Regions from separate parts of the Streptomyces sp. NPDC053493 genome, predicted to be linked through region 2. Evidence: riboswitches for the same ligand, from Rfam matches in the RefSeq annotation. Region 2 holds a riboswitch; the other holds the start of a gene.
The links. A riboswitch is a leader RNA that binds a small molecule or an ion and turns the genes downstream of it on or off. The one in region 2 is predicted to bind ZMP and ZTP.

Region 1: another riboswitch for ZMP and ZTP. It lies ahead of ACIGO8_RS28945 (bifunctional 5,10-methylenetetrahydrofolate dehydrogenase/5,10-methenyltetrahydrofolate cyclohydrolase); the one in region 2 lies ahead of glyA (serine hydroxymethyltransferase).

The regions. Positions count from the first base shown of each region.
Region 1 is NZ_JBITXS010000012.1:165,083-170,339, reverse strand. Features, by position in the region: gene ACIGO8_RS28955 (aldehyde dehydrogenase family protein) at 1-758, opposite strand, end outside; gene ACIGO8_RS28950 (GAF domain-containing protein) at 804-2,132, opposite strand; ZMP/ZTP riboswitch at 2,278-2,384, shown strand; gene ACIGO8_RS28945 (bifunctional 5,10-methylenetetrahydrofolate dehydrogenase/5,10-methenyltetrahydrofolate cyclohydrolase) at 2,414-3,280, shown strand; gene ACIGO8_RS28940 (hypothetical protein) at 3,402-4,220, shown strand; gene ACIGO8_RS28935 (maleylpyruvate isomerase family mycothiol-dependent enzyme) at 4,334-5,095, opposite strand; gene ACIGO8_RS28930 (MerR family transcriptional regulator) at 5,158-5,257, shown strand, end outside.
Region 2 is NZ_JBITXS010000001.1:922,544-927,800, reverse strand. Features, by position in the region: gene ACIGO8_RS04175 (glutathionylspermidine synthase family protein) at 1-711, shown strand, start outside; gene rocD (ornithine--oxo-acid transaminase) at 842-2,047, opposite strand; ZMP/ZTP riboswitch at 2,155-2,245, shown strand; gene glyA (serine hydroxymethyltransferase) at 2,320-3,591, shown strand; gene ACIGO8_RS04160 (hypothetical protein) at 3,784-4,569, opposite strand; gene ACIGO8_RS04155 (RNA polymerase sigma factor) at 4,556-5,200, opposite strand; gene trpS (tryptophan--tRNA ligase) at 5,218-5,257, shown strand, end outside.

The DNA of each region.
Region 1 (5,257 bases), on a different contig from region 2:
GCGTAACCCATGATCAGCCGGCCCGTCGACGTCTCGCCCGTGAACGCGATCTTCGCGATCCGCGGGGAGGAGGCGAGCGGTTTGCCGGCCTCCTCGCCGAAGCCGTTGACGATGTTGACCACACCGGGCGGCAGCAGGTCGGCGACCAGGCTCAGCCAGTAGTGGACGGACACCGGCGTCTGCTCGGCCGGCTTGAGGACGACCGCGTTGCCCGCGGCGAGCGCCGGCGCCAGCTTCCAGACCGCCATCAGGATCGGGAAGTTCCACGGGATGATCTGGGCGACCACACCCAGCGGCTCGTGGAAGTGGTACGCGACGGTGTCGTCGTCGATCTGGCTGAGCGCGCCCTCCTGGGCCCGCAGCGCGCCCGCGAAGTAGCGGAAGTGGTCGATCGCGAGCGGGATGTCGGCCGCCAGCGTCTCGCGGACCGGCTTACCGTTCTCCCAGCTCTCGGCGACCGCCAGCGCCTCCAGATGCTGCTCCATCCGGTCCGCGATCCGCAGCAGGACCTGCGACCGCTCGGCCGGCGACGTGCGGCCCCAGGCGGGCGCCGCCGCGTGCGCCGCGTCCAGCGCGCGCTCCACGTCCTCGACGGTCCCGCGGGCCACCTCCGTGAACGGCCGCCCGTCGACCGGGCTCGGGTTCTCGAAGTACCGCCCGCGCGCCGGGGCGACGTACTCACCACCGATCCAGTGGTCGTAGCGGGCCGCGTACGACATCAGCGAACCCTCGGTCCCGGGTGCGGCGTAACGGGTCATGGGCATGTCCTCCCTCGGGCCGCGCCGGCCGTCCCTGGCCCGCGCTCACCGCCGATGGTGCGCGCCAGGACGTTGCAACCCCGTTGCGCCGCCGGACAGTTCGGCGTCGAGCGCGGCGAGCCGGGCCCGTACGGCCGGGGCCTCGGCCGCCGGAACAGCCGAGGCCAGCGCCCGCCACACCACCACGTCGTCCTCGCCCCACACGCTGTACGCCCAGTCGGCGAGCAGCCCCGGATCGCCCCGCTCCACCAGCGCCGCCCGCAGCCGCCCGGCGAGCCGCTCCCGCAGCCGTACGACCGCGGGCGCGCACGAACCGGGCAGCAGCGGACCCGCGTACTCCCCGAGCGCCGTCGCCAGCGCCCCCGAACCGACCCGCCGGTCCACCCTCGCGAAGTCCGCCTCCACGGCCAGGGTCAGCCGGTACGGGCGGGAGGCGAGCAGGTCCGGTCCGAGCGGCGTCGGCCCGAGCAGGCTCCGCAGCCGGGACAGCTCCGCCCGCAGCGTGACCGGAGTGACCGACTCGTCCTCGTACAGCAGGGTCAGCAGCTCGTCGCCGCCGACGCCGTCCGGCCGCTGCGCGAGGATCACCAGGATCTCGCTGTGCCGGCGGCTCAGCCGCAGCCGCCGCCCCGCGCCCAGATGCAGCAACGCCTCGTCCCGGCCGAGCGCCGTCAGCCGCGGCCGGCCGGCGGCCGGCGCGGGCGCCACCAGGGCGAGCTGCGACTCGGCGGCCCGCGCCACCGCCTGCACGAACGCCAGGCTGTGCGGATGTGCGAGCCCGTCCCCGCCGGTGATGTCCACCGCCCCGAGCAGCCGCCCGCTGTGCGGGTCGTGCACGGGCGCCGCGGCACAGGTCCAGGACCGCACCGGCAGCCGGAAGTGCTCCGCCGCGCACACCTGCACCGGGCGGTCGACGGCGAGGGCCGTGCCGGGCGCGTTCGTCCCGGCCGCCGCCTCCGACCAGCGCGCGCCGGCCACGAAGTTCATCCCGCGGGCCTTCCGCAGCGTCCCGGGATGCCCCTCCACCCACAGCATCCGGCCCGCGGCGTCGCAGACCGCGAGCAGATGCTCGCCGTCCCGCGCGTCGGCGCCCATCAGCTCCCGGATCACCGGCATCGCCGCCGCCAGCGGGTGCTCCTCCCGGTGCCCGGCCAGCTCCTCCTCGTCCAGCTCGACCGGCGCCGCGCCCTCCGGACTCACCCGCGCCCGTACGGAACGCCGCCAGGAGTCGGCGACCAGAGGACGGACCGCGGCCGGGCCGTCCGGCCGGGCCCCGCGCCGCCCGGCCCCGGCCCCGGAGCCGGTCCCACGCCCGGTCCCGCTCCTGGGTCCGGTGCCCGTGTCGGTGCCCGGCGCACGGCTGGCATCGCTCAACTCGGCCTCCCCGTCGAGGTCGTCCGTCCCGAGGACGTCATCGTGGTGCGCCCCCGATCCCGCCGACAAGCGCACGGACGCGCCCGCCCGCCCGTCCTGGCCGGTACCCGCCCCGCGTCCGGCCCGCACCCGTCACGTAGAGTGGAGCCCGGGCCGTGACTGGCGCTTGAGGTGGATCACCACCGGGGAGCGGCCCGGCGGACGCGCGTACCGCGCGCGACCGTGTCGCAGCCGTGCGCCTGGGCGATCCACCGTTCCTCCTCGACGCCCAGGAGTGGCCCATGTCCACCAGCACCGCACGCCTCATGGACGGCACCGCGCTCGCCCGCCGCACGGTCGAGGAGACCGCGGCCCGCGCCGCCGACATCACCCGCCGCACCGGCACCACTCCCTGTCTCGCGACCGTCCTCGTCGGCGCCGACCCGGCCTCCGTCACGTACGTGAAGATGAAGCAGAACCGCTGCGCGAAGGCCGGAATCCGGTCCCGGCACGTCGAGCTGCCCGCCGAGACGACCACCGAGGAGCTGGTCGCGGCGATCACCGCGCTCTCCGAGGACCCCGAGGTCCACGGCATCCTGCTCCAGCACCCGGTCGGACCGCACATCGACGAGCGCGCCGCCTTCGAGGCCATCGCCCCGGAGAAGGACGTCGACGGCGTCACCATGGCGTCCTTCGCCGCCATGGGCTTCGGCCTTCCCGGCTTCGTCTCCTGCACGCCCGGCGGCATCATGCGCCTGCTCGACGCCTACGACGTCGAAACGAGCGGCAAGCGGGCCGTGGTCGTCGGCCGCAGCGCCATCCTCGGCAAGCCGGCCGGCCTGCTCCTCCTGGGCCGCGACGCCACCGTCACCTACTGCCACTCCCGCACCACCGACCTGTCCGCCGCCGTCCGCGAGGCCGACATCCTCGTCGCCGCCGTCGGCAAGCCGCGGTTCATCAAGGGCGAGGACATCAAGCCCGGCGCCGTCGTCATCGACGCCGGCTACAACCCGGGCAACGTCGGCGACGTCGACTTCGACAGCGCCGCCGAGCGCGCCTCCCTCATCACTCCCGTCCCGGGCGGCGTCGGCCCGATGACCATCGCCGTCCTGCTCGCCCAGACCGTGGACGCCGCCGAGCGCCAGCTGGGTCTGGACCTGGGCCGGTAGTCATGGGGCGACCGGTACCGGGTCTCGTACGAGCCGCGGGATTGTCACGGTTCTGTACGAGCGGGTCCGAACTCACCGGTATCGCTCGCCACACGCGCGCGGACGGGTGAACCTGATTCCTATGCTCCGCCCGCCGACGGATTCCCCGTCCCGCGACGCCCGGCCACCGCGACGGCCGGGCGTCGTCGTCCTGCCGGTCTCCGCCTTCGCCGCGCTCGTCGCGCTGTCCGTCGCCCTCACCGTGGGCGGCGGCACCGACGGCGGCGACCCGCGCGCCACGCCCGCCCTCCCGGCCGCCGCCGGGTCCGACACGCCGACGCCGCCGGGCGCCGGGGCGGGTACGAACACGGGCGCGGGTACGGACGGCACGTCCGCCGGTACGCGGGGACAGCAGCCGTCGGCCCAGGGCGAGAGCCCCTCACCGCTGCCCACGCCCACCCGGGACCGCGGCCCGGCGCCCCGCACCGGCCGGGACCACACCGGCGGCGCCCCGTCCACCGGCACGCCCGGCGCCGGCACCGCCGGGCCCGGCACGACGAGCCCACGGCCGCGGACCACACCCACCACCCGCCGCACACCGGCGGCTCCCGCCGGCACGCCGTACGACAGGCTGCGCGTCGGCGACTGCTTCGACATCGACCGCGACGCGCCCGGCACCGTCGTCCGCCGGGCCTGCGACACGCCGCACGACGCCGAGGTAGTCGCCCGGCTGCGGCTCACCGGCTCCTTCGCCGACGACCGGGCGGTACGGGACGCGGCGGCGGCCCTGTGCCGGCCACGGCTGCGGGCCAAGGCGGCGGAGCAGCCGCTCGGCACCCGCTGGACGACCTTCGTCCAGTACCCGTACCGCACCAGCTTTCTGCTCGGCGACGACACGGTGACCTGCAGCCTCGCCGCGCCCTCGGCCACCGGCCGGCACCTCACCGCGCCGCTGCAGTGACGCGGCCGCCCCCGTGCGGTGCGCGAGACGCGCCGGAACCGGGCGGGACGGGCCGGACCCGGGCGGGGGACCGGAACAGGGCGGGACGGGTCGCGCCTGAGCGGACCCGGCGGCTAGAGCGCCGTGTGGGCCAGCCAGTGATCGAACAGCGCCCGATCGCCCGTCACCGTCACCCGTTCGTCGTGCGGCGGAACGCGCCGTGCGCACACCAGCATCAGGTCCGCCACCGCACCCGACACCACCACGTCGGCCCGGCCCGGCCCGCGTTCCCACCGCGGCCCGTCGGGCGTCCGCGTGATCAGCCAGCCCGGCCCGGCCGCCGGCCGGAGCGCGATCCGCTCGCCGCGGCCGCGCAGCCCGGCGACCTCCGGCTTCACCGTCTCGAACGCCGGCTCGGCCAGCAGGTCGAGACCCTCCTCGATCACCTCGGCCGCGAGGTCGTCGGCGATGGTGAACACCCTGCCCGTCGCGGCCGCCGCGTCGAAGTGGTGCACGCCGGTGTCGCTCAACATCCTGCGCAGCCAGAAGACCGCGGGCCGCGGCCCGAAGAACGTCTGGATCCCGGTCTCCGGCCCGGTCTCCCGGATCGCGCCGATCAGCTCCTCCACGCCATCGCGCAGCCATGCGGCCCACTCGTCCGGCGCGCCGGGATCGGCCTGCCACGGGTCGGGCACGGCCAGTTGCTCGCGCCGGCGCACGAGTTCGGCCGTCCAGCGGTGCTCCTGGCCGACGTGCGCCACGAGGGTCCGCAGCGGCCAGTCCGGGCAGGTGGGCACCGCGGTGCCGGGATCCCGTCCGGCGGCCGCGCGCGTGAACGCGGCGGTCTGCTCGCGCAGTCCCGCCACCAGCCGGGCGGTGTCCGGGGTCGACGTCATCTCCGAGGCTCCTCTCGCTCGTTCGCGGTTACGGTAGGAGCTCCAGTCCGGTGGAGGTTCAAGTGCCGTTGCGTGACGAGTCGCCGCTCGGGATCGGCGACCTGGCCCGGCTGACCGGCGTCCCGGTGCGCACCGTCCGCTTCTACTGCGACGAGGGCGTCC
Region 2 (5,257 bases):
GCCTGGAAGCGGCAGGCCCGGCTGCTGCCGCCCGGCAGCCCGGTCCACTTCGTCCACTCCGACGGCGACGAGCTCGGCGAGGACCTGATGACCGTCGCCTACCTGCGCGAGACCGCCCAGCAGGCCGGCCTCGACACCGTGGCGCTGTCGGTCGAGCGGATCGGCTGGGACCGGATCTCCGGCCGCTTCGTGGACGACCGGCTCCGCTTCATCCGCGCCTGCTTCAAGCTCTACCCGTGGGAGTGGCTCACCACGGACCGCTTCGGACCGCACGTCCTCGACACCCTCGACAACGGCGGCGGGACCGGCACCACCTGCTGGATCGAGCCCGCCTGGAAGATGCTGCTCTCCAACAAGGCGCTCCTCGCGATCCTCTGGGAGCTCCACCCGGGCCACCCCAACCTGCTGCCCGCCTATCTCGACGGGCCCCGCGAACTCGCCGCCGCCGGCGGGCCCGGCTACGTCGCCAAGCCGCTCCTCGGCCGCGAGGGCGCGGGCGTCACCGTGCACGAGCCCGGCGCGGAGCCGGCCGTGCCGGGCGACGAGGCCGTCTGCTACCAGGAGTTCGCCCCGCTGCCCGACTTCGACGGCAACCGGGTGGTGCTCGGCGCGTGGACCGTCGGGGACGAGGCGGCCGGGCTCGGCATCCGCGAGTCGGCGGGCCTGATCACGGACGAGTACGCGCGCTTCATCCCGCACGTCATCCTCTGACGCACGCGGTCGCACCGGGACCGCGGACCGGGACCACCGACCGGGACCGCGGGCCGGACCCGCACCGGAACCGCGGGCCGGGACCACGAGCCGGGCGCCGGAGGCGCGGCCCGCGGTCCCGGCGGCGGCGTCAGGCGGAGAGCACCGAGCGGAGCTGCTCCAGGCCCCAGTCCAGGTCCTCCTTGCTGATCACCAGGGGCGGCGCGATGCGGATCGTCGAACCGTGGGTGTCCTTCACCAGGACGCCGCGCTCCATCAGCCGTTCCGAGATCTGCCGGCCCGTGCCCTTCGCGGGCACGATGTCCACGCCCGCCCACAGGCCGCGCCCCCGCACCGCCTCCACCGCGCCGCCGCCCACCAGGAGGCCCAGCTCCGCGTGCAGGTGCTCGCCCAGTTCGGTCGCCCGCTGCTGGTACTCGCCCGTCCGCAGCATCGCGATCACCTCCAGGGCCACCGCGCAGGCCAGCGGGTTCCCGCCGAACGTCGACCCGTGCTCGCCCGGCCGGAACACCCCGAGCACGTCACGGTCCGCGACCACCGCCGACACCGGCACCACGCCGCCGCCCAGCGCCTTGCCCAGGATGTAGACGTCCGGCACCACGCCCTCGTGCTCGCACGCGAAGGTCTTCCCGGTGCGGCCCAGACCCGACTGGATCTCGTCCGCCATGAACAGCACGTTCCGCCGGGCCGTCAGCTCCCGCACCCCGCGCAGATAGCCGGCCGGCGGCACGAGCACGCCCGCCTCGCCCTGGACCGGTTCCAGGAGCACCGCCACCGTGTTCTCGGTGACCGCCGTCTCCAGCGCGGTCAGGTCCCCGTACGGCACGATCTCGAAGCCCGGCGTGTACGGCCCGAAGTGGTCCCGCGCCTCGTGGTCCGTGGAGAAGCTGACGATCGTGGTGGTGCGGCCGTGGAAGTTGTTGCCCGCCACGACGATCTTCGCGTGCCCGTCCGGCACGCCCTTCACCTCGTACCCCCACTTCCGGGCCGTCTTCACCGCCGTCTCCACGGCCTCCGCCCCGGTGTTCATCGGCAGCACCATCTCCTTGCCGCACAACTCGGCGAGCGAGGCGCAGAAGTCGGCGAAGCGGTCGTGCTGGAAGGCGCGCGAGGTGAGCGTCACCCGCTCCAGCTGCGTCCGCGCGGCATCGATCAGACGCCGGTTGCCGTGGCCGAAATTGAGCGCCGAGTACCCGGCGAGCATGTCGAGGAACCGGCGTCCCTCGACATCGGTCATCCACGCCCCCTCGGCGGAGGCGACGACCACGGGCAGAGGATGGTAGTTGTGGGCGCTGTGCGCGTCCGCGGCAGCGATCTCGTCTTGCGTCTTCGACACGGGATCTCCGTTCGTCCTGCGGCCTGGGGCTGGTGTGGCTCCCTTTCTTATCGTCGCTCGGATGCCGGACGGGGAAACCTGTGTGACGGCGCGCCCGCTACTCTGGAAACACGCGCGGCGACTGGCGTACGGGGAACCGACCCCGGGGGAGCCGTGCGCGGCAGACCACACGAGATGCCGCCCGCCTGGGCATCACGGGACACGGAGATTCCCGGTCCCGTGTGGTGCCGCAGGCATCCGCACCGGGACCCCTGCCCGGAGGAACACACGCCATGACCCTTCCCGCCCCGCACCATCCCGCCCTCTTTGCCGCCGACCCCGAGCTCGCCGCGCTCGTCGGCGCCGAGGAGCGGCTCCAGGCCGAGACGCTGCGGCTCATCCCCAGCGAGAACTACGTCTCCGCCGCCGTCCTCGAGGCCTCCGGCACCGTGCTGCAGAACAAGTACAGCGAGGGCTACCCGGGCCGCCGCTACTACGAGGGCCAGCAGAACATCGACCAGGTCGAGACCCTCGCCGTCGAGCGCGCCAAGGCCCTCTTCGGCGTCGACCACGCCAACGTCCAGCCCTACTCCGGCTCTCCGGCCAACCTCGCCGTCTATCTCGCCTTCGCCCGGCCCGGCGACACCGTGATGGGCATGGCCCTGCCCATGGGCGGCCACCTCACCCACGGCTGGGGCGTGTCCGCCACCGGCACCTGGTTCCGCGGTGTCCAGTACGGCGTACGCCAGGACACCGGCCTCATCGACTTCGACCAGGTGCGCGAGCTGGCCCTCGCCGAGCGCCCCAAGGTGATCTTCTGCGGCGGCACCGCGCTGCCCCGCACGATCGACTTCGCCGCCTTCGGCGAGATCGCCCGCGAGTGCGGCGCCGTGCTCGTCGCCGACGTCGCCCACATCGCCGGCCTGATCGCCGGCGGCGCCCACCCGTCGCCGGTCCCGCACGTGGACGTGATCTCCACGACCACCCACAAGACCCTGCGCGGCCCGCGCGGCGCCATGCTGATGTCCCGCGAGGAGCACGCCAAGGCCCTCGACAAGGCGGTCTTCCCGGGCCTCCAGGGCGGCCCGCACAACCAGACCACCGCCGCGATCGCCGTCGCCCTGCGCGAGGCGGCCCAGCCCTCCTTCCGTGACTACGCCCACGCGGTCGTCGCCAACGCCAAGGCCCTCGCCGAGGCACTGCTCGCCCGTGGCTTCGACCTGGTCTCCGGCGGCACCGACAACCACCTGATCCTGATGGACCTCACTCCCAAGGAGGTCCCCGGCAAGGTCGCGGCCAAGGCCCTCGACCGGGCCGGGATCGTCGTCAACTACAACACCGTGCCCTACGACCCGCGGAAGCCCTTCGACCCGTCCGGCGTCCGCATCGGCACTCCTTCCCTCACCTCCCGGGGCCTGGACGTCTCGCACATGCCGCAGGTCGCCGACTGGATCGACCGCGGTGTCGCCGCGGCCGGCAAGGGCGACGAGGAGGCCCTCGCCGTCATCCGCGCCGAGGTCGCCGACCTGATGTCCGCCTACCCGGCCCCCGGCCTCCCCGCCTAGCCCCTCCCGGGGCGCGGAGGCCGCCGCCTCCCGCCCCGGAGCGTCCCACCCGGCTGTCTGCCGGGCCGCCCGGCCAGCCACCCGGCCGTCTGCCGGGCCGGCCGGCTGGTCGCCCGCCCGCCCGCGGCGTCCGCCGTCCGCCCGCGGCCTCCGCGCCCGCCCGGCCGCCCGCGCGGCCGGCGGGCCCGCGGCTCACGGCACCGACGTCGCGATGCGTATCGCCTCCGCGCGGTCCGCCGGGCCCTCCAGACGGAGGGTCAGGGCGCCTCCGCTCCTCGTCCACAGGAGCGTGGGGCCCGACGGGCGGACCGAATGGGTCCAGGCCGCGCCGGAGGAGTCCGTCAGCGGGAAGGTCAGCAGATACGGACGGGCGAACCAGTACGCCTCCGAACCGTCCGGCAGCGACACCCACTCCGGCGGCACCCGCACCTCCTTGGCGAAGCCCATGTCGAGCCGGGCCGGGAACTCGTCCAGCCGGACCACGCCGCCGCCCTTCGTCCGCCAGCACAGGCCGATCACCCCGCGCGGCTCCGTCCCCGTCACCGCCACCGCGTCCGGCGGGCCCAGGGCCGCCGGTATCAGCGGCTCGAAGCCGGCCCGGCGCGCCGCCTCCGCGAGACCCACCGGCGCCGGGCAGCCCGGCACCCCGGCCGCGACGCCCGGCGCGGGCGGCGCCTCCGGCACGTACCGCACCGCGACTCCGCCGAAGCCCAGCCAGTCCACGACCGCGGCCCGCACCGGAGGAGTGAGCACCGCGACCATCAGCAGCCCCGACAGCGAGGCGACCAGTGCCTTCCAGCGCCGCCGCAGCCACGCCCGTCCCGGCGGCTCCGGCACCGGCTCCGGGACCGGCACCCGCTCGGCCAGGAGCTGGGCGAGCACCCGCTCGGCCATCGTCGTCCCGTCCACGTCCGGCACCTTCAGCGCGCGCCCGAGGTCCCGCAGCTCCTCCGGCAGCCCTCCGTCATCCCCGGCCATGCTCGTCACCTCCCTTCAGCTCCGTCCCCAGCCTCTTCAGCGCCCGGCTCAGCCGGGACTTCACCGTCCCGCGCGGCCAGCCCAGCGCCTCGGCCGTCTCCGCCTCGTCCAGCTCCAGCAGATAGCGGTGCACCACCACCTGCCGCTGCTCCTCGCCCAGCCCGTCGAGCGCCGCGAGCAGCCGTCCTCTCCGCTCGTGCTCCTCCGCCGCCACCGCCGGGTCCGCGCCCTCCGGTATCAGCGGCTCGCCCGCCAGCAGCTCCGCCTCCCGCCCCGCCACGGCCCGCTGCCGGCCCGCCGAGCGCAGTGTGTTCCTCGTCTCATTGGCCACGATGCTCAGCAGCCACGGCCGGAACGACGCCCCGTCCTTGAAGCCGCCCAGCGACCGATACGCCTTGAAGAACGCCTGCTGCACCACGTCCTCCGCGTCCGGGCCCGCGCCGCAGGCCACCGCGGCCCGCAGCGCCACCCCGGTGTGCGCGCGGACCAGCTCCGCGTACGCCTCGGTCTCCCCGGCGCGCACACGGGCGATCACGGCCCCCTCGTCGGCGACGACTCGGCCCCCCTCCCGGGTCCCCTCCCTCGTCCTCACACCTCTGATACACCGGCAGTCCGGGATCGGTTCCCACACCTGAGAGAATGATGAGCATGGCCTCTGAACGTCTTCGTGTGCTCTCCGGAATCCAGC